DNA from 3 places in the Fictibacillus sp. 7GRE50 genome. Region 1 is predicted to be linked to each of the others. Evidence: riboswitches for the same ligand, from Rfam matches in the RefSeq annotation. Region 1 holds a riboswitch; each other region holds the start of a gene.
The links. Region 1 has a riboswitch for cobalamin ahead of IHV12_RS16680 (DUF4430 domain-containing protein). Riboswitches for the same ligand answer to the same signal wherever they lie in the genome.
Positions count from the first base shown of each region.

Region 2: it holds a riboswitch for cobalamin, as region 1 does, so the genes downstream of both, IHV12_RS15460 (ribonucleoside-diphosphate reductase subunit alpha) here and IHV12_RS16680 (DUF4430 domain-containing protein) in region 1, are expected to answer to the same signal.
Region 3: it holds a riboswitch for cobalamin, as region 1 does, so the genes downstream of both, IHV12_RS19105 (acyl-CoA thioesterase) here and IHV12_RS16680 (DUF4430 domain-containing protein) in region 1, are expected to answer to the same signal.

Region 1 is NZ_JACZDW010000004.1:303,598-311,170, forward strand. Features, by position in the region: gene IHV12_RS16670 (response regulator transcription factor) at 177-893, shown strand; gene IHV12_RS16675 (ATP-binding protein) at 890-2,689, shown strand; cobalamin riboswitch at 2,802-2,985, shown strand; gene IHV12_RS16680 (DUF4430 domain-containing protein) at 3,145-3,546, shown strand; gene IHV12_RS16685 (ECF transporter S component) at 3,539-4,069, shown strand; gene IHV12_RS16690 (hypothetical protein) at 4,171-4,401, opposite strand; gene IHV12_RS16695 (histidinol-phosphatase) at 4,782-5,594, shown strand; gene serA (phosphoglycerate dehydrogenase) at 5,716-7,290, opposite strand; gene IHV12_RS16705 (ferredoxin) at 7,483-7,573, opposite strand, start outside.
Region 2 is NZ_JACZDW010000004.1:79,973-87,545, reverse strand. Features, by position in the region: gene IHV12_RS15480 (ComE operon protein 2) at 1-123, opposite strand, end outside; gene IHV12_RS15475 (helix-hairpin-helix domain-containing protein) at 193-828, opposite strand; gene comER (late competence protein ComER) at 922-1,758, shown strand; gene IHV12_RS15465 (ribonucleotide-diphosphate reductase subunit beta) at 1,818-2,870, opposite strand; gene IHV12_RS15460 (ribonucleoside-diphosphate reductase subunit alpha) at 2,860-5,085, opposite strand; cobalamin riboswitch at 5,217-5,418, opposite strand; gene IHV12_RS15455 (3-hydroxybutyrate dehydrogenase) at 5,476-6,261, opposite strand; gene IHV12_RS15450 (GntP family permease) at 6,293-7,573, opposite strand, start outside.
Region 3 is NZ_JACZDW010000005.1:110,288-117,860, reverse strand. Features, by position in the region: gene IHV12_RS19135 (ABC transporter substrate-binding protein) at 1-66, shown strand, start outside; gene IHV12_RS19130 (carbohydrate ABC transporter permease) at 133-1,032, shown strand; gene IHV12_RS19125 (carbohydrate ABC transporter permease) at 1,162-1,938, shown strand; gene IHV12_RS19120 (GH1 family beta-glucosidase) at 1,954-3,321, shown strand; gene IHV12_RS19115 (hypothetical protein) at 3,436-3,648, shown strand; gene IHV12_RS19110 (MGDG synthase family glycosyltransferase) at 3,913-5,040, opposite strand; cobalamin riboswitch at 5,167-5,346, shown strand; gene IHV12_RS19105 (acyl-CoA thioesterase) at 5,507-5,986, shown strand; gene IHV12_RS19100 (YbaN family protein) at 6,310-6,675, shown strand; gene IHV12_RS19095 (peroxiredoxin) at 6,723-7,400, opposite strand; gene IHV12_RS19090 (ferritin-like domain-containing protein) at 7,413-7,573, opposite strand, start outside.

The sequences.
Region 1 (7,573 bases):
CCCCGCGGAAAGCGAGCACCTGAAACGGAAATCAACTACTTTTAAGAAACAACTTTGATACATACTTAAAAGAAAATAGATAGACAGCATGTCCGGTTTGTTTAGTGTACTTGGTTTCATGTATGATAGAGACAGGAAAAAATCTTGTTTAACTGATTTTATGTGGAGGATTGAATATGGATACAGAAGCTAAAATTCTAGTTGTTGATGATGAAGAAAGAATTCGAAAACTATTAACGATGTATCTAGAGCGAGAGAACTACGAAGTTCATGAAGCCGAAAACGGTGAGGATGCGCTACAGATGGCAGTATCCATCAATTTTGATCTCATATTGCTCGACCTTATGCTTCCTGGTATGGATGGCATTGAGGTTTGTGAAAAGTTAAGAGAAAAGAAAGCGACTCCTGTAATCATGTTGACAGCTAAAGGAGAAGAGCTTAATCGCATAGAAGGATTCGAAGCAGGTACGGACGATTACATCGCGAAGCCGTTCAGTCCAAGAGAAGTCATTCTACGAGTAAAAGCGTTGTTGAGAAGGTCGTCACCGACGAAGTTTCTTCAAACCGAAACGGTTGCAAAGAACGTTGTTGTGTTTAAGCACCTTACGATCGATCACGATGCTCACCGTGTAACAGCTGGCGGAAAAGAAGTCAACTTAACACCGAAAGAATATGAGTTGTTGTACTACTTAGCGAAGACTCCAGATAAAGTCTATGCGCGCGAACAATTGCTAAAAGATGTTTGGAACTATGAATTCTTTGGTGATCTTAGAACAGTTGACACACATGTGAAAAGACTTAGAGAAAAGCTTAACAAAGTCTCACCGGATGCAGCATCCATGATCGCGACCGTTTGGGGAGTAGGATATAAATTTGAGGTTGGGAATGAATGATCTGGAGAAGTGTAGTTGGTAAACTTTGGATAACGATACTTTTATTAGTCTCGGTCGTTTTAACCCTGCTCACCATTCTTCTTACGCAGTTTTTTGAATCGTTTTACGATGATCAAGCCAAAGAACAATTAACGAAGATGGCTGATCGAGTGATGTTGATTATGGAAAGCGATGAGAACAAGGAAGAAGCAATACGCATCACAAGTGAAATGGCTGAAGCATATTCCATGTCTATCATGATCATAGACGAAAATCAGGAATCCTTTATGTCTAAGAATTCTTACGATGATGCACCTTATATCCCAGTTTCTGTTTTCAAAGAGAATGATCAGTTATCTACTGTCGCAGAGAGTGAAAAAAAGATCTACGTAAACGGAGATTTTCCCGTTCTGAATAAAAATGATGAGACGATGCAAACGATGATCATCTACGGTGAACCTTATGGATCGGGAGAAAATGCAGGAGCCGTTTACGTCTATCAATCCATCGAGAATGTGGAAAAAACAACGAACCATACAAAGTATCTCATCTTTTTAGCAGCGGGGATCGCGATCATCTTAACTACGATCTTTGCGTTTTTCTTATCTACTCGAATTACGGCACCACTAAGAAGGATGAGAGAAGCAGCGACGTCTGTAGCAAAAGGTGAGTTTGATATGAAAGTGCCGATTTTAACGCATGATGAGATCGGCGAACTTGGCATGACGTTTAACCGTATGGGCAGACAGTTAAAAAACAATATCACAGCATTGAATCAAGAAAAAGAACAGTTAACAAGTGTTTTAAGTTCGATGGCTGATGGTGTGATCACCTTTGATAGAAAAATGAACATACTGGTTACAAATCCTCCTGCTGATCGATTCCTACAGGCATTTTATTACGAATCAGGCATGAAGACAGAGGTCAACGGAAACGTTCCTGAGACGGTCAAACAGCTCTTTGGGCAAGTTGTTGCACTTGAGAGTGAACAGATGACAGAGATCGCGATACAAGGCCGCTCGTGGGTCGTCGTTATGACACCACTATATGACCAATCTATGATTCGTGGAGCAGTAGCTGTACTTCGTGATATGACAGAAGAACGACGAATGGACAAGCTTAGAGAAGACTTTGTTGCGAACGTTTCACATGAATTAAAGACGCCGATCGCTATGCTGCAAGGATATAGTGAAGCGATCGTAGATGATATTGCAGAATCTGAAGAAGAGAAGAAAGAACTAGCAGGAATCATCTTAGACGAATCGAAACGGATGGGAAGACTTGTTAACGAACTCCTCGATCTTGCAAGATTAGAAGCAGGTCACATGAAGCTTCATTACAGCTCTCTTCCGATCATTCCTTTCGCAGAAAGAATCGTTCGGAAATTTCAAGGGCCTGCTAAAGACAGAGAGATTCAATTAAATCTAGAATTTAAGAAAAATCTCAAAAGTTTGCAAGAGGAGATGGACATCGACCCAGACCGGATTGAGCAAGTCTTAACCAATTTGATCGACAATGCGATTCGTCATACTTCTCAAGGCGGGTTTGTAAATCTTATTGTAGATGTGAGCGATCAGAACGTGAAGTTTTTCGTTAAAGATAATGGAACGGGTATAAAAGAAGAAGATCTGCCATTTGTTTTCGAACGCTTTTATAAAGGGGACAAAGCAAGAACAAGAGGGAAATCAGGTGGAACGGGTCTTGGGCTTGCCATAGCAAGAAACATCGTAGAAGCACATGGTGGTCAGATCAGCGTTCACAGCAAGAATAATGAAGGCACGACATTTTCTTTCGTTATTCCGCGAACGTTGAAATAAATTAGCAATACGTCCCGATTAATCTTGTTTCATAAGGAACAATAGCAGTTTTAAAAAAGGATTTCACAAATTTCTCCAATATGTTTATAATAGGAATTGTGATTTCATAAAATTTCATACGTGTTAAACAGGTGCAGTCCTTTGTTGGACGAGCTTAATAGGGAAAACGGTTAGATGCCGTTGCGGTCCCGCCACTGTAATTGTGAGAATCCTATAATATCGCCACTGTGAAAACGGGAAGGTGTTAGGAGACGATGATCAAGAGCCAGGAGACCTGCCTGTTTGTTACATGACATGACCTACGAGGATAGGGGGGTGTTTAACAGTACCGGGGCAGGTTGCTGTTTTCTGCCTGTATACTATTAATCTCCTTCGTAGCCGAAGGGGATTTTTTTAGTTGCGTGAAGTAAATTTAGTATCAAACAAAGTGTTTTTATAACAGAAAGAGGTTAATCATGAAGAAATTACTTTTAGTATTAGCAACAATGATGATGATGTTGGTGGGCTGTGGAACGACTGAAACGAAAGAAAAAGCTGATCAGCCGAAACAAGAAGAAACGAAGAAAGAACAAGTAACGGTTCAGATTACAAAAGATAACGGCAAAGAAAAAGTTAAGGAAAAGAAAATCGATATCGCAAAAGATGTGACGATCATGGACGTGATGCAAGATAACTTTAAGATTGAGACACAATACGATGGTGCTTTTATAAGCAGTATTGAAGGAGTGGCTGGAAGCGAACAGGACAAAACATCTTGGTTCTTTTCTGTAAACGGTGAAGAAGCGATGAAGGGTGCTAAGGATATTACGTTAAAACCTGGCGATGTCGTAGAATTTGATCTTCACAAATATGAATAAGCTGACAGTCAAACGAATTACGATCATTGCCTTACTTGCTGCTATATTAACAGTAGGCAGAATCACCTTCTCAATGATACCCAATGTTCAGCCGAATACGACGATACTCATTCTTGCTTCATTCGTACTCGGTCCTGTGCAAGGGTTGTTACTTGCTATATTAAGCACGATAACAACAAATCTTTTTCTAGGGCATGGTCTGTGGACGTTCGGTCAGATGTTTGCCTGGGGATTGATAGCCGTTATGAGCGCATATTTAGGCAAATACAGACATAACATACCTTGGCTGTTGCTCCCGATCTATGCAGGATTCTGTGGCTTTTTGTTTGGTTTCATCATGTCTGTTCTCTTTGGTGGAATCATCATGCAGAAATTCTGGCCGTATTACTTGGCGAGCCTCCCATTTGATCTAAATCATGCGATTGGTAACGTGGTGTTCTTCATCGTACTTTACAAACCACTTCTCTATGTGATGGAAAATTATATTAATAAAGATGGAAGTCAAAAAGCTGCCTTTGAATAGGGAGCTTTTTTAGCTCTCTTAAAGTTTAATGTTGAAAAAAAAACAGAACTTCGTATCATTTGGAAGTTCTGTTTCGTGATATTCTGTATAGAAGCTAACAATTACCCAAAGTTATGATGAAAACACCAAACAATAAGAAGTATACTCACTATTCCCCAAGCTGTGGCACTTACGATCCACCAAATGATGGATTTAGCTTTTGCTGAAGTTTCCTCGTTTTCCATTTTTCCTGTAATAAACGCGAGCTTACTTTCCATATCTTTTTTCATAGAAGTAAGAACAACAAATCCAATTGTTATAAAACCAATCGTGATCCAGAGTAGTATGTCCATATGCTCTACATCCCTTTTGTAGTTATTTTCTTTATCAAACTTCTTTATTCGAGTTCATTATCCTGCCTCATTAGATAAGAATGATGTTTATAGAGCAGATTTAGTAAGTTCCCAAAGCGAAAACTCAACAATGAACTTTAGTTGAGCCTTTTCTTTAAAAACCGGTTCAAAAAGTTGAAAAGCTGAATAGGATGATAAAGTTGATTTACTTTTACCTAGGAGGACAAAATGCGAGACTATCTGAACCGTTTTTTTGCTGTGATTTTTTTGATGATGTGCTTAAGCGTCTTATTTATAGGAGGGAAGTTGGGAGCATAAACACTTGAACGAACAAGGATTTCATGGTACATATGGTAAAACGTTTTAAAAAGGAGATTAATATGCTAACAGATTACCATTCTCATCTCGAAAAAGGGACATTGACGATCGATTATCTAAAACAATTTGTAGACACCGCAAAAGAGAAGGGAATACAAGAGTTTGGGATTTCTGAACACGCTTATCACTTTTATGAAACAAAAAACATCGTATCAAAACCATGGATGGAAGAAAGACGTTTTTACAAGATGGACGATTATGTAAATCTGTTTAAGCGTGCAGATCATTTAGGAATGGACGTCCGCATGTCGATTGAAATGGATTATACGCCGGGACGGCATGCTGAGATGGAAGCATTTATAAAATCCTATCCATTCGATTACGTGGTCGGATCTGTGCATTGGGTCGATGATTTTGGGATAGACCTTGCAGAATACCGAAAAGAATGGGACCGTCGTGATCTTTATGAAACGTATCGTTCGTATTATGATCAAATTGTAACACTTGCAGAATCAAACCTATTTGACATTGTTGGACATATCGATCTAGTCAAGATCTTTAAATATGTTCCGACTGATCAAGAATTTCTTTTAGAACAGTATGAGCGCATTACAGATGCGTTAAAAGACTCAAAAACATGTGTAGAGATCTCATCTGCAGGTCTAAGAAAACCTGTAGGACGAATCTATCCAGAACCTGAACTTCTGTCTCTTTGCTATAAAAAGGGGATACCGATCGTACTCTCTTCAGATGCTCATGAACCGCACCAAGTTGGAGAGAATTATGAGTCGACTATAAAGCTTGCAAAAGAGATCGGTTACAAAAAGCTGATGACTTTTCAAAGTGGGGAGAGAAAAGAAGTAGATTTAGGATAATAAACACATAAAGAAAGCTCTGCAATCTGATATGCTCCCCTAAAGGTAGACAGATTAAAAATAAAAATCTGTTTACTGTAAGGGGAGTATATCATCATGAATTGCAGAGCTTTTTGCTTTTCTATAGATCTAAAGGTTTGCACACAAGAAGATCCTCAATGCTTCTGAGCTCTTTCTGAGTAGATTCTGGAAGTTGCGTGTCAAATGTAAGTACCATCATGGCTTCACCGCCAGCTGATTTTCGTCCAACGTGCATCGTTGCGATATTTATGTTGCGTTCTCCTAAAAAAGCTCCTACTTTTCCGATAATACCTGGTGTGTCACGATGTTCGATGTAAAGAAGAGATCCTTGTGGTACAAAATCAACCGTATACCCGTTCAATTTAATGATTCGGCCACCAAAGCCTTTAACAAGTGTCGCAGAAAGAGTGAACGTTGTGTTCAGACCTGTAACCTTTACATGAATGATATTTGGATAACCATGATCATCTGTCCCATGTTTTTCACCGATTACGATTCCTTGTTCCTTTGCAGCCACCATACTGTTTACATCGTTTACCGGCCGGTCTAATCTTGTTTTTAAGAAGCCACACAAAAAGCTGCGAGTAAGTGATGTTGTATCGGTTTCCGATAATGATCCGCCATAACCGATCGAAATCTCTGAAACAGGTTCTTTAAAGAACTGAGTCGTAAACGAACCAAGAAGATTTGAGAAGTCATAATAAGCAATCAGTTTCTCATACGTATCTTTTGATAGTGAAGGGAAGTTCACCGCGTGTTTTAAAGGTTGATGTAAAAAATGAGATCGGATCTCATCGCTCGCCATGTAAGCTACATTCTTTTGTGCTTGTACGGTGGATGCAGCGATATGAGGTGTAACGATCACTTTAGGATGATCGACTAAAGAGCGGCTAACGGGAGGTTCTTGTTCGAAAACGTCAAGAGCGCAGCCAGATAGATGTTCGTTATCTAAGTAGTGTAGAAGAGCATCCTCATCGATGATGCCTCCACGAGCACAGTTTAAGATAAACGCACCTTTTTTAGCATATTTTAAGTTATCAAGATTTAATAGTTTATGGGTATCTTTTGTAAGCGGGGTATGAACGGTGATAACGTCACTCTGCTGGATTAACGTATCGAGATCAACAGAAGTAACGGATAGTTCTTTTTGTTTTTCTTTCGGAAAATAAGGGTCAAAAACAAGTACGTTCATGGAGAAACTTTTCGCGCGCTTTGCAAGTTCAGAGCCGATTCTACCCATGCCGACGATACCGAGCGTTTTTTGATAGAGTTCTTGGCCCGTATACTTTTTGCGGTTCCATTCACCTTGTTTTACAGATTGATTGGCTTGTGGAATGTTGCGGACTAATGCCATCATCATGGCCCAAGTGTGTTCCGCTGTTGAAATGGTGTTTCCTTCAGGTGCATTTACGACGAGCACACCTCTTTTTGTCGCTGCGTTCAGATCGATATTATCTACTCCAACTCCAGCTCGTGCAATGATTTGAAGTGCGGGCAACTGATTCAATACATCTTCAGTAATCTTTGTAGCACTTCTTACCATGATTCCTTGAATGTTTTCTGGTTGAGTAACTTCATCAAGTTTTCCGAAGATCAGCTCAACACCTTCAAGTTTTACTAACGGTTCAACACCTTCACTCGTTATTCCATCACAGACTAATACGGTTGCTGTCACAGTTCCACCCCTTGTCTATCTTTATGAATAGCATCAATATTTTGATAATTTATCACATTCTGACGATAGGTACAACTATGATTTTTAAGATAGCGGTTTCAAAAATGAAGAAAACTAATTGACAATGAGAATCATCCTTAATAAAATAAATAAAAACCCTCTAATGAAAGAGGGTTCCTGGTAAGATTACAACTATTCGAATTTTAATGCATCACCATCGAATGACTCTTCAGATACTTTGATGGAATCTGTAGGACAGCCTTCGAACGCATCTTGCATATCT
Region 2 (7,573 bases), 220 kb from region 1:
TCCAGCGATAATCCGTTTATCTCTTACGATCGTTGCTCCTACAGCTAATCTGGTGCACGTACTTCTAAGTGCAAGCAATTGGCTCTGTGCCATATAATATTCGTTCCACGATATTCGCTGCAACGCTAAACGCCTCCTCTATTTCTATATCCTAAGTGTAGTATTCGTATTTTAATGGGTCAATAAAAACCCTTAATCAAAACGAATTTGATCTTTCCATTGTTCAATCGTCTTCTCTCCTATTCCTCTTACTTCTAATAACTGTTCTAAGGAGGTAAAAGGACCATTCTCTTCACGATAGGAGATAATGCTTTGCGCTTTTGCAGGACCCACTCCATTTAGAGTTTGGAGCACCGTTTCATCAGCAGAATTGATGTTAACTAGCGTGCTGTTTTCTTCCACAGGATTACTTGATGCTGGCTGCAACTCATACTTTTCACCTTTCTCAGCTACATACACGATCATCTCATCGGAAATTTTTAACGCTTGATTGACCGAACGAACCTCCGCTCCATCTTTAAAGCCCCCTGCCATCTGTATAGCATCCAACACTCGGTCTCCTTCTTTCAACTCGTATACGCCTGGACGCTTTACACTTCCCTGAACATCGACCATAATTTCAGCCTCTTTTTGGATCTTATCTTCCTTCTTTCGTTTAGGCTTATCAGTGTGAATTGGCGATTCCGGTTCCATTTGTATAGGTGTTTGTGAAGTTATAGGCATATTTGGTTCACTTTGAAAATAATTGAATAGAGATACAATTATTGCAAGGATGAGCAGTATACCACCACCAATAATCCAGTTCATATGTTGCTTTAACTTTTCCATAAATTCACCTTCTTAACTAGGCTTGAACTTGCAAAAAAACATATTTGATACACTGCGTGCATAAATTTGAACGTAGAGGAAGGAGGTTCAGATATGAAGGTTGGAATTATCGGAACCGGAAATATGGGAAGCGTTCTTGCTTCTTCTTTTATCGAATCTTCAGCCATTTCGCCATCAAGGCTCATGGTCACTAACCGCACTCTGTCTAAAGCTGAGAGGCTGCAGAATGTCTATCCAAAAATGAAGGTTGGAAATAATCCTGAAGAAGTTTTCCGTTTTGCTGAAATTGTGTTCATATGTGTGAAGCCACACGAGTTTTATTCGTTGCTATCCAGCAATAAAAGCTCCATCTCTAAACATCAGTTGCTCGTTTCTATTACGAGTCCTATTTCCTGTGAACAGTTGGAAGATCTACTAGATTGCAATATTGCAAGAGCTATTCCGAGCATCAATAACCGGGCACTAGCTGGATCATCACTTGTATCATTCGGAAAAAGATGCCACGCTGATTACAAAGAAAAGCTGCTTTCTTTAATGAGCTATATCTCTACACCTCTTGTTATCGATGAAAATATCACTCGTATCTCTTCTGATATCGCAAGCTGCGGTCCTGCGTTTATCGGTTATGTCCTGCAATGCTTTATTAACTCAGCAGTCGATCAAACTGAAATCACTAAAGCTCAGGCCACTCAACTGGCAAGCGATATGATCATCGGAATGGGGAAACTACTTGAGAAAGATATTTATACGTTGCCTACACTCATTCAAAAGGTATGCGTAAAAGGCGGTATTACAGGAGAAGGCATTAAGATTCTGAGCAATGAGGTCGATGAAGTATTCGATCATGTCATTAAACGTACACATGAAAAATATCATGAAGAATGTGATAAAGTGAGTCAGCAGTTTGAAGTGAAAGAAGAGCTTAAGTAATTTCTATCGTCATTATAAAACATCTAAAAAAAGAAAGCCGGGACCTAGATCCCGGCTTTCTAAAGTTCATCGAAACCATTTTCATCAGAAACTTTAGTATATTGTCTCGATTTCTGTTCAAAAAAATCACTTTTTCCAGAATTCACATCAGAATAAGCCTTTATCCAAGGAAGTGGATTTTTATTGTATTCTGGATAAAGCTTGTTAAATCCTAATTCGTTCAATCGTTTATTCGCCATGAATTTAATATAAGCTTCTAAATCGGATTCATGGATGCCTTCAAATGAATTTCCTATTATATACTTACTCCATTTGATCTCGAGCTCCGCCGCTCGCTGAAACGTGTTTTTCGCAAACATCTCCAGCTCTTCATCTCTTAAATGCGGATCTTCTTCTATTACGGCTTTAAAAATTTGCGTAAACAGATAAACATGCAGCTGCTCATCCCTATTAATATAGTTGATCATCGTTGAAGTCGAGACCATCTTTTGATTTCTGGCCAAATTATAGAAGAAGCTAAAACCAGAATAAAAATTTAATCCTTCAAGAATCACGTCGTAAATAATAGATTTCAAAAAGGATTGAGGCGTAGGATTATGAAGGAACTCCTCATAGCCTTCAACAATGAAATCATTCCTCTCTCTTAGCACAGCATCTGTTTTCCAGTATTCAAATATCTCATCCTGCTTGGACTTCGGTACTAAAGAGGACAACACATATGAATATGACTGATTATGAACGACTTCTTGAAACGATAGCGTGGCCATGAGTGCAGCAAGACTTGAATCTGTTAAGTAGGCTGCTACTTTGCTTGAATAATCCGTTTGAACACTATCTAAGAATGCCAATAACCCTATGATTTTATTAAATGTATCTTGTTCTTTTTCGCTCAAGCTAACATATTGTTTGCTGTCACTCGACATATTTATTTCAAACGGTGTCCAAAAATTGGCTAACATGTTCTTATATAAAGGGTAAGCCCATTTATATCTCACATCGTCCCAGTTTAGAATATTAGAACTCTTACCATTTATGATACCTGTAGATCGATTAGGAGCTTCCACATCATAGATTTTTCTCTCTTTGAGTAGTTCAACCTCTTTAACTTTCACAGCTTTCACATCCTTCTAACTCAATCGATGTAGATCGGGTATAATACGTAGTCTTCAATCCTTTTTTAAAGCTGAGCATATGCAAGTGCAACAGATCCTTTGCCTTTATGTTGTGATTGACATAAAGATTAAACGAAATGGACTGATCCACGTGTCTCTGTCTAGCTGCGTTCTGTTCAATACTCCATGTTTGATCGATTAAGAACGCAGATTTATAAAACCAAGTTGTGTCTGCATTCAAGTCAGGAGCGGTTACAGGTATTTTGTAATTCTTTTTTTCTTCAGAATAGAATTTTTTAAATATAGGATCTACACTCGGTGTCGAATTTGCGATGATAGACGTTGATGAATTCGGTGCAACCGCAATGAGGTATCCATTCCTTAAGCCGTGAATATTAACTCGTTTTTTTAGACTACTCCATTCTTCAGAGGAATAGTTACGCTTCGAAAAGTAGTTTCCTGTCTCCCAATCTGAACCTGAAAATGCCGGATATCTTCCCTTTTCTCCCGCAAGCTCACAACTAGCGTTGATTACATGAAAATTAATAATTTCATAAAGGTTATCAGCGTACGAAACGGCTTCTTCACTTTCCCACTTGATTCCCTCTTTTGCTAAAAGGTGGTGCCATCCAAACGTACCTACACCGACCGCACGATATTTCTTATTTGTAAGTTCTGCTTGAGGTACATCTATACGATTTAGATCAATAACGTTATCTAGCATTCGGATTTGAATATCAATGACTCTCTTTAACACTTGATCATTGATCACTTTAGCAAGAGAAAGAGATGACAGATTACAGACGACAAAGTCTCCTGGCGTTTTTCTGATGACAATTTCTCCATCCTCTGCCTCCTCTGAAGTGACAACCGTTGCAGACATGTTTTGCATAATCTCTGTGCACAGATTAGATGCATAGACCATCCCTTTGTGAGAATTCGGATTTAATCGGTTTACAGTATCTCGATAGAACATGAACGGTGTTCCGGTTTCAAGTTGCGACTTCATGATCCGTTTCATGATCTCAATAGCAGGAATGGATTTTTTTGAAAGTCTCTCATCCTCTACACAATCAGCATATTTTTCTCTAAAGCTTCCTGACCCAACCGTTTCATCATAGAAATCTTCTAACGAATAGCCTTTGATTTTTCTTACCTCATGAGGATCGAACAGATACCAATCCTCGCGTTTTTCCACGCGCTCCATGAAAAGATCTGGCAGACACACACCTGTAAAAAGGTCATGCGTTCTCATTCGTTCATCACCATTGTTTAACTTTGCATCTAAAAACTCCAAGATGTCTTTATGCCAAATATCCAGGTAGACTGCAATCGCGCCTTGTCTCTGTCCAAGCTGATCTACAGAAACGGCCGTGTTATTTAACTGCTTCATCCATGGTATTACACCTGATGAGTTTCCTTTGAATCCTTTTATGTCAGAACCTCTTGCTCTAATCTTACCAAGATAGATACCAAGTCCGCCGCCACCTTTCGAAACAGTTGCAGCATCTGTATTAGAATCAAAGATCCCTCTTAAACTATCGTCGATCGTATCAATAAAACAAGAACTAAGCTGCCCATAACTCTTGCCTGCATTCGCTAAAGTCGGGGTGGCAACCGTCATATAAAGGTTCGAGAGCGCCCAGTATGCTTCTTCGACTAATTGAAGTCTATTTGTTGGATTCTCGTCTCTCATTAAAAACAACGCGATCAGCATCCAGCGTTCTTGTGGCAATTCATAAATTTCGTGATTGAACCCTTTTGCCAAATATCGATCAGCAAGCGTTTTGAGTCCGATGTATGTAAATAGCTTATCTCTCGTAGGGTCTATCATGTTTTCAGCATTCTCCAACTCTTCCTTAGAGTACGCAGATAGAATGGTATCATCATAGATATTCAAACTTACTAACTTAGAGATCAAGCCATAAAGGTTCGTATATGGACGTTTTTCTGCTTCAGCACGATTGATCATGACTTCTTCATATAATTGCTTTAAATAGATTTGCGATGCCACAAATGTCCACTGTGGCTCTTCTGCATTTAATCCATTTAAAGCTTCCATGATTAACTGTCTGTAAAGTGAACTTGACACTCCTGTATGAGTTTCCATTTTCTCAGCATTTTTTAGAAAAGTTTCAGCTTGTATGTTCGGAAAATTGTCGACACAACTCCTTAACCACTCCCCGAGTAAAGAGTTTTCAGTTGTCATTTTCATATTAAATACACTCCCTAGTCATAATAAAAACCCTCTTCCATCAGGAAGAGGGTGAAAGAATGACGTGTATTTCGACGGACAATCGTCCGCATAAAACAGCCGCTGTTCTTTCTCCCAATCCCCGAGGAAAAGAAAATAGGAGTCTTCAGGCAGGTCTACTGGCTTTTGCTTCTTCCTACTTTGGGCCTTCCCATACAGCAGTCATTATAAATAACTGATCCGTACAGTGGCTATTCCATTTCGTCCACAATTACAGTTGCGGGGACAGCTTCGGCATTGCACCGAATTCCCTTTTCAGCCGGATATTCCGGCACCTGAATTCTCCATATATAGGTTTGTACTATATACTTTGACACTAAATATAGTGAATGTCAATAAATTATCTATCGTTTATTGTGCGACATATCCTCCGTCGATTACAATCGCTTGCCCCGTAACACCTTTCGCATTCTCACTTGAAAGAAAGAGTGCATAATCTGCAATTTCCTGAACATCTAACAATCTTTTTTGTGGAACAAGAGGATAGATTACTTCTTCCAAAACTTTTTCTAACTCTACGTTTCTCGTTTTCGCCAGATCTTCTAATTGCCCTCTTACAAGAGGTGTGTCAACATATCCCGGACAAACCGCATTTACCGTTATTCCATGTGATGCACCTTCTAAGGCAGCCACCTTTGTTAAACCAATAACTCCATGCTTGGCACTGTTGTAAGCAGATTTCCCCGCAAAACCTACAAGCCCATTTATGGATGCCATGTTGATGATGCGTCCGAACCGTTGTTTCTTCATGATTGGAAACACATGTTTAGTTGCTATAAATGGAGCGGTAAGCATGACACTGATCAATTGCTGGAATTTCTCAGTCGGGAATTCTTCAAGTGGAGATACATACTGCAATCCTGCATTGTTGATGAGCACATCGATGCGTCCGAATTGTTGCAGTGTTTCGTCCAACGCTTTTGTTATATCTTCCTCCGTGGTCACATTACAGCCAAGTCCGATTGCTTCAAGACCATCTTGAGCCAACAGTTGTGCAGATTCCTTTGCTTTCTCATCATTCAAATCACTGATCACGACTTTTGCTCCTTGTTCAGCAAAAGCCTTTGCTAACTGCAAACCGATTCCACTAGCTGCTCCTGTAATAAAAACAACTTTCCCCTCAACAAACGCTCTCATGGAATTAATACTCCTTTTTTAGAATAATGGTTTAAACGATACCAAATCCGTAATACAAACCAATGATTACAAACACGGCTATCGTTTTAATGATCGTCATAGCAAAAATATCGATATATGCCTGTTTGTGAGTTAAACCTGTAACGGCTAACAACGTAATAACAGCACCGTTGTGAGGGAGTGTATCCATTCCACCACTCGCCATAGAAGCAACACGGTGAAGTACTTCTGTATCAATTCCTAGTTTGTCTGCTTGTGCGATATACGTTTCACTCATCGTTGCGAGTGCAATACTCATCCCGCCAGACGCAGATCCTGTAATACCTGCTAACGTCGTAGTCGTAACCGCTTCATTGATCAACGGGTCTTTAATCGTATTCGACATCGCTGAGTTTACTGCAGTAAAGCCAGGAAGTGCTGCGATCACACCACCAAATCCATACTCTGATGCTGTATTTAATGTTGCCAGTAACGCTCCGCCAATGGATAGATTAATTCCTTTATTAAAGTTGTTTTTAATTCTCTTGAAAGAGAACAAAAGAACTGTAACGATACCAATGATCAAAGCTCCTTCAACTGCCCATACAGCAGCAAGTGATGGGATCTGAATCTCAGGCACGTTCTTCATACCAATAGCAGAAAAATCAAACGTCTTACCGTAATACTGTGGAATTAAGACGGTGAACCATTTATTGAACACTCCTACTAGAATAAGCGGAAGAATCGCTATGAAAGCATTTGGTAGATTTTCAGAATCTAGCTTTTCAGGCTCATTGGTATGTCCTGTTCCGTATCCTTCACCTTTTGCAGCCGCTTGTCTACGTCTCCACTCAAGGTAGATCATACCCAATATGAAAACAAACATTCCTCCGATAAACCCGAGCCACGGTGCAGCCCATGTTGTTGTTCCGAAGAAAGATGTAGGAATTATATTTTGAATTTGCGGACTCCCTGGAAAAGCGTCCATTGTAAAAGTAAAAGCACCTAACGCAATCGTACCCGGTATGAGTCTTTTAGGAATATCAGCAAGTTTAAAAAGTTCAGATGCAAACGGGTAGAGAGCAAAAGCAACAACAAACAGAGAGACCCCACCATACGTTAAAATTGCCCCAACAAGTACGATTGCAAGCATTGCTCTAGCAGGTCCGATCAGTTTGATGACAAACTGAGTGATTGATTTTGCAAATCCTGACATTTCAATAACTTTCCCGAAAATCGCCCCTAGTAAGAAGACCGGGAAATAGAGTTTAATAAAACCAACCATTTTCTCCATGAACACTCCTGAGAAAAAAGGCAATACGTGACCAGGTTC
Region 3 (7,573 bases), on a different contig from region 1:
GCGATTAAAGAATTTTATCAAAAAGCACAAAATGCTTATCCAGACATCAAAGTACCGAAAAAATAAGTTTTATGGACGGTGGCGGGAAACTTTTTCTCGCCACTGACCTATCTATTGAAAGGGGGAGGAGAGATGAAAAATTTAAACCGTTATGGCTATTTTTTTATTGCTCCGTTTTGGCTCGTCTTCTTAGTGTTCAGTATATATCCCGTCGCCCTAACCTTTTATTATAGCTTTACAAATTATACAGGCAGTGGTGAAGCACAGTTAGTAGGTCTAGCAAACTATAAACGACTCCTTACAGACACATATTTTGTTGAAGCTTTTTTTAACACATGGAAGATATGGGGTGTGAACTTCGCACTTCAAATGGGACTTGCTCTTATCCTGGCTATGATCTTTTCAGATATGAGAGTGAAATTAAAAGGTATCGCATTCTTTCGAGCGATCTTTTATCTACCAAATTTAATTACGATCAGTTCGGTTGCTCTATTATTCGGGATTTTACTAGATTGGCAGCACGGTTCATTAAACATGATGTTGATGAAGGTAGGAATCATTTCAGATCCGATCAACTGGCTTAACGAACCAACGAGTGCACAGTTATCGATCTCATTGATTTTAACGTGGATGTGGTTTGGGCACTCTTTTATCGTTGTGATGGCAGGCGTATCAGGTATATCGAAAGACTACTACGAAGCAGCATTGATCGATGGTGCAAATCGCTGGCAGACGTTTTCTAAGATTACGATTCCGCTATTGAAGCCTATCCTGCTTTATATCATGATTACCTCGCTCATTGGAGGTCTTCAATTGTTTGATCTACCGATGCTTTTAACAGATGGAATAGGATCACCAGATGGCTCGTTAAATACGATGGTGCTCTATTTATACAATCAAGCCTTCAAGTATAACAACTACGGATATGCTGCAGCAGTCGCATACGGGTTATTTGTTATAACGCTCATCTTCTCTGCTTTCATTTTCAAAGGGATGTATGGGAAAGAACGTAAACAACCAAGGCAGGTGTAAAGCATGATAGGAAAAACAGCGGTAGATAATAGCCTTTCAAATTCTGTTGAAAAGAAAAGTGTTATAGAAACAAAACCGAAGCGGAAAGTCAGCATACCAAAAATTCTGATCTATACCGTATTGATCGTTATGGCAATCGTGTGTTTCATTCCGTTCTTAATGATGCTTGTTAATGCCACACGCTCAAATGAAGCGATCCTTTCAGGCTTCACCCTTCTTCCAGGTAGTGCAATCGTTGAAAACTATCAAACGATGATGAGCTATATCAATATTTGGGCGGGTTTTAAGAACAGCTTAATCATCTCCGTTCTCGTAACGTTGTTATCCGGTTACTTCTCAGCGTTAACAGCTTATGGATTTGCGTTCTACGTGTTTAAAGGTAAGAATGCGATGTTCGTTTTCATGTTAGTGATGATGATGGTCCCAGGCCAGTTAGGGTTGATCGGATTTTATGAGTTATGTAAGAACTTAGGGATATTAGATACGTATATTCCGTTAATCATTCCTGCTGCAGCAAGTCCTTTCGTGGTGTTCTTCCTGCGCCAGTACATTTTAACAACGCTGCATCCAAGTTTGATTGAGGCGGCACGAATTGATGGAGCAAGTGAATTTAAAATCTTTCATACGATCGCAATTCCAATCATGATGCCTGCTATTGCGACCATGTCTATCTTCACGTTTATCGGGTCGTGGAACAACTACATCATGCCGTTAGTTGTATTATTCTCACCTGAAAAGTTCACGCTTCCTGTGTTGATGGGCTTCTTAAAAGGTTCACAAGTGGCTCAAAACTTGGGGTCTATGTATTTAGGTATCGCGATCTCCGTGGTGCCGATCATGGTAGCGTTCCTATTTTTATCAAAATATATCGTTAACAGCATTTCAGCAGGTTCTATCAAAGAATAGAGGAGAGAAACAGTTATGCATTTTAATAAGTCATTCGTGTTTGGTACAGCAACATCTTCTTATCAAATTGAGGGAGCTCGTCTTGAAGGAGGCAGAACACTTTCAATCTGGGATACGTTCTGTGATACGCCTGGAAAAGTATATCAACAGCATAATGGAAGCATAGCGTGTGATCATTACTACCGATTTGAAGAAGATATTCAGCAGATTAAGAAGCTTGGCGTAGAAACGTATCGCTTCTCAGTTTCCTGGCCCCGTATTTTTCCTGAAAAGGGTGTTTTGAATGCAGAGGGAATGGACTTCTACAAGAAATTAACGCAGCGTTTACGTGAAGAAGGAATCAAACCTGCGATTACGCTTTACCACTGGGACCTCCCACTATGGGCTCATGAAGAAGGCGGATGGGTAAACCGTGAGTCAGTCGATTGGTTTATGGAGTTAGCAAAAGTTTGCTTCCAAGAGCTTGATGCAGAGGTGGATTCTTGGATTACGCATAACGAGCCGTGGTGTGCTGGTTTCTTAGGTTATCATCAAGGATTTCATGCGCCAGGACATACGAACATGGACGAAGCTGTTAAAGCGGTACACCACATGCTTCTTTCTCACGGAAAAGCTGTACAATATTTAAAGAACGAGCTTCAATCCAAAACGCCGATCGGTATTACGTTAAACCTGTCACCTATCTATGCAAAAACAGATTCTGCGAACGATCAGCTTGCAGCGAATAATGCTGACGGTTATTCCAATCGCTGGTTCTTAGATCCTGTTTTCAAAGGGCAGTACCCTGTTGATATGATGAACTTGTTCTCTAAATATGTTCATTCGTATGATTTTATCGAAGCAGGGGATATGGAAATCATCTCAACGTCTTGTGATTTCTTTGGCATCAACTATTATAGCCGAGGGATTGTTGAGTTCTCTGCAGCGAATGACTTCTTACATAGAGGGGCTCATTCTGATTATGAAAAGACCGGCATGGGATGGGACATAGCGCCAGAAGAATTTAAAGATCTGATCAGAAGATTGAGACAGGAGTATACGGATCTTCCTATCTATATTACCGAGAATGGTGCAGCCTTTGATGACGTGCTAGAGAACGGACGCGTCCACGACTCTGGCCGTGTGGATTATATCGAAAAGCATCTTCAAGCAGTTTCTGATCTGAACGATGAAGGCATGAATATTGAAGGGTACTACCTATGGTCTCTCATGGATAATTTTGAGTGGAGCTTCGGATATGACAAACGATTTGGAATCATCTACGTAGATTTTGATTCTCAAGAGCGAATCTGGAAAGATAGCGCATACCGTTATGCAGAAATCGTGAAGAACAGAGGAACCAATAACAGCAACAAAGAAACAGATGCTATTACAGTAAGCTAATTTATTTCTAAGATAATAATAACCATTGAAGTCCCTGACATAGGTTAGGGACTTTTTTGTTTTGTGTAAAATTTTCTTGAGTGGGGAAGCTAAAAGCGTATAGGAGGGTTAGACATGAAGGATAAAAATGAAGAACGTATCGATGAAGAAACATCAGACGGAATGAATGAGTTAGTAGAAATCATCAACGCAAAAGGTGACACCGGTGAATTGAAGGAAATCGTTGAGAAATATGATAATAAAAAGGAACACTCCCCGTTATGCAATGATGATTTTTTCTATGCGGACCTTCGAGCCATTGCGGAAGACTGTGCTAAGGAAGATTAAAGTTTTAAAACTGGCAGAAACGCTGATGATAGCGATTCTGCCAGTCTATTTTTTGGAGTGCGCGAATAAGTTAAGTTTGCACTGCTATGTTGAGGTAGGGGGTATAGGGCTAGTGTGTCTTGTCGAAGTGTGACGACTCGCCGGTTTATGACCAAAACTCGCCGGAATAAATCCGAAATTTCTAGTATTATTTCAAAAATTTCTCAAGATAGTAGTCGCAAACCCCGCCCAGTTTTATCAGAAGCTATATCCATCAATAGCTACTTAACGTGTAATTTGAGTTAGCTGTTGTATATCTTCAACAGCATAATCAGCAATCAATGAGGAAGAGTGAGATTTATGAATGAGTTCTAAACTTTTCTGCATGTTACATAATAAAGCTTCGTTATTAAATAGCCTCTGAACATTCTCCACAATTTCGTCTGCGGTATGAACAACTATTGCAGCACCTTTTTCTTCAAAATACTTAGCATTTTCTCCTTCTTGGCCAGGAACGGGCTTATATAGAATAAGTGGCACTCTTACAGCAGCAGCTTCAGTAATGGAGATGCCACCTGGCTTGGTTACTACGCAATGGGAAATCTTTAAGACTTCATGAAGTTCGTCTACGTAAGCGAATAATCGGAATGAACCTGGATGTTGTTCGGCTAGTGGTGTTAATTTCTCATACAACGTTTTATTCTTGCCACATACTACAATTACTCGCAGAGAAGGATCTTTTAATAAAAGCTGAGTAAGAACCTTAACATTCCTTAGCACACCTTGAGCACCAGCTAGGAGCGTCACGACACGTTTACTTGGCGTAACTCCGTATTTAGTAAACACTTTCTCTTTATGAATTGGGCGATAAAAGTCTGAACGAATGGGAATACCGCTAACAGTAATTCTATTTTCTGCCACACCATGTTTGATCAGTCCGTTTTTGACTGAATCAGACGCAACAAAATAATGATCAATCGCTGGATTGATCCAAAATGGATGAGCGAAATAATCAGTGATCACGGTATAGATGGGGATGTTAAACCGTGATTTTTTAATAAGAAATGGCGCAGCGTGAAGGGGAAAGGTTGTTATTACAAAACGGGGTTGATGTTCTTTAATCAATTCTAGAAATCTTTTTCTTCCTAAATAACGAGAGAATTGTGTAATCGTATTGGCATTCAATTTGTTTGTTCCATAATAAAACCATTTATAAAAAGAAGAGCCGTGTGAAAAGCTTTTGATAAATATGGATTGCGTAACTTGGGACATGATGGGGTGAGCTTCACCAAATAAATCAGATATGACAGGTTGAAATCCTTTACTCTTCATTTCTTCAGCGAGGACATTAGCCACTTGAACATGACCGCTGCCATAGTTAGCTGTAAGGATTAATGCTGTTGGACGTATCATTAGAAAACCTCCCCAGTCTTTTGAGATAAGAATAGCAGGAGATTTTAAACGTGATATGAAGAAGATTAAAAGGTTTTGTAAAAAGTAAAAATTGTTAGTGGTACAATAAGATAGATTCAAAATTTCATAAGATCCGATAATTATGGTGTCTGTTGCAGACTTAATAGGGAATCTGGTGTGAGGCCAGGACTGTACCCGCAACTGTAAGTGCTGACGAAATAAGCAAAACCACTGTCTATCTGACGGGAAGGGCTTAGAGTAGGCTGATGCACGAGTCAGGAGACCTGCCATCTTTATAGCGTTGATCTTCTTCGGGAGTTGGGAAGATAGGACGAGGGATATTTAATAGATCATTCTTTCTGTTATGTATTCTTACGTACCCGTCTTTCGTGATGGGTATTTTTCTTTGTTCACTAACTCCCTCAAAATAAGAGGAGCTTTCAAGCTTCAGAAAAGAGGGTATGGTATGGAACAGCAGTTATCAGCAAACATCTCAAGAACGATTCAAACAAAGTTGGTATTGCCGCCTGACACGAATCACATGGGAACGATATTCGGTGGTACCGTTTTATCGTACATTGATGAAATCGCAGCGATTGCCGCCATGAAGCACAGCAAGAAAGTGGTTGTCACCGCATCCATTGATAATGTAAACTTCTTATCGTCGGCTAAAGTGGGAGACATCCTCATATTAGAAGGTGTAGTAATCTCAACGGGAAGAACGTCTATGGAAGTATACGTAAAAGTGGAGTGTCAAAATCTAGAGACGGGGAACAGGACGTTGAACACCACGTCAATCTTAACGATGGTGGCCATTGATCAAAACGGTAAGCCGTTTCCGGTACCGAGTGTCATTCCTGAGACAGAAGAGGAAGAAGCACTCTTTAAAGGTGCTCCACTAAGGAAAGAAAGGCGTTTGTTATATAAAAATGTAAACAAAATTTAAGGTTTCTTTAAAAGTTATAGTTGTAGTTTTTTCTTTCTTCTTTGTAAGTTGGTTGTAGCGGAAGGTTGCCTGCCTGCTACATGAGAAGCTTCTCGCAAGGCATGCGACGAGGAAGTCCACTTTCTAGCATAAACTTGTAGACGCAGGAGCAAAGAGACAACTTTGAAGCGGTCAGGTGGAGACTCCTAATGGCGCAAAGCGGCAGGAGGCTCACCGTTCGCCCCGTGGAAAGCGTGCAACCTGGAGCGGAAACCAACAACTAACAAAAGCAACAATGTATACAAATAAACCTATTTTAAAAGGAAAAGGAAGTGAGAATCCCAATGAAAATTAAAAATATAATATTTGTAGCATTGGGGTTCTTTTTCCTAGGTTTAGGCGTTATCGGTATCGTCTTGCCGTTGCTTCCTACAACACCACTCTTACTACTCGCATCTTATTTCTTCGTAAAAGGTTCAAAAAAGTTTGAAGTGTGGTTTAAAGGAACCGACATTTATAAAAAACATCTAGATGATTTTGTTAGGAATCGTTCGCTCACTAAAAAGAAAAAGATCATGATCAGCCTGTTTTCAGATTCGATGATCTTGATTACTTTTATCCTTACAGACAGTATGATCGCAAGAGTGATTTTGATTCTTGTGGTGATGTATAAATATTATTATTTTATCGTTAAAATTAAAACGGCATAGAGAATGTGTGGAGATAAAGAGAGCAGCCTAATCAAAGGCTGCTCTCTTTATCTATCATGAAGAGGCTTTGTACATAACCACCAATCGTAGCACTCGATCTCTCCTGCTTGTGCTTGTTCTGCCCGTTTTTTAGCTTCTTGTACTGTGGCAGCTGGAGGAACGATAAGACGGTCTCCAACAAGCTCGTTTTTCGGCCAGTTTGCAGGTGTTGCTGCTTTATTTCTATCTGCTGTCTGCAGCGCCTTAACCGCTCTTAGGATCTCGTTGATATTACGGCCAACATTTTCAGGATACGTAAGGATAAGACGAATCTTGCCTGTCGGATCTACGATATAAACACTCCGTACTGTTCTTGTTCCCATCGTAGGGTGTATCATTCCTAGTCTAGTAGCAATCCGGCCTAGACTATCCGCGATGATCGGAAAAGTAATCTCTACTTTTAAATTCTGCTGTATCCATTCGATCCATTTTAAGTGTGAGTATACTTGTTCTACAGATAATCCGATTAAGTAAGTGTTGAGCTTTGTAAACTCAGGCATGAGCTTTTGAAACGCAACAAACTCTGTTGTGCATACGGGTGTAAAGTCACCCGGATGGCTAAAGAGGACAAACCAATGACCTTGATAGCTTGTTGGGAGGACAAGTTCCCCAAGGGTTGTATGAACCGTCATCTCCGGAAATTGATCGCCAATAAAAGGCTTTGAAAATGTTTGTGTAGATTCCATCCCTCTCTTCTCCTATCTTCCTTGGTTTCCCATCATCTTGCTCTTTTTCAACAGCTGAGACTCTCCTGTTTTTTCCCACTCTTCTACCTGTTCAATAGCTTGTTGAGGTGTAAATCCTTGACCAACAAGAACACCAGATAAAATAAATTCCTGATAGAGATGAGTTAAGTTAA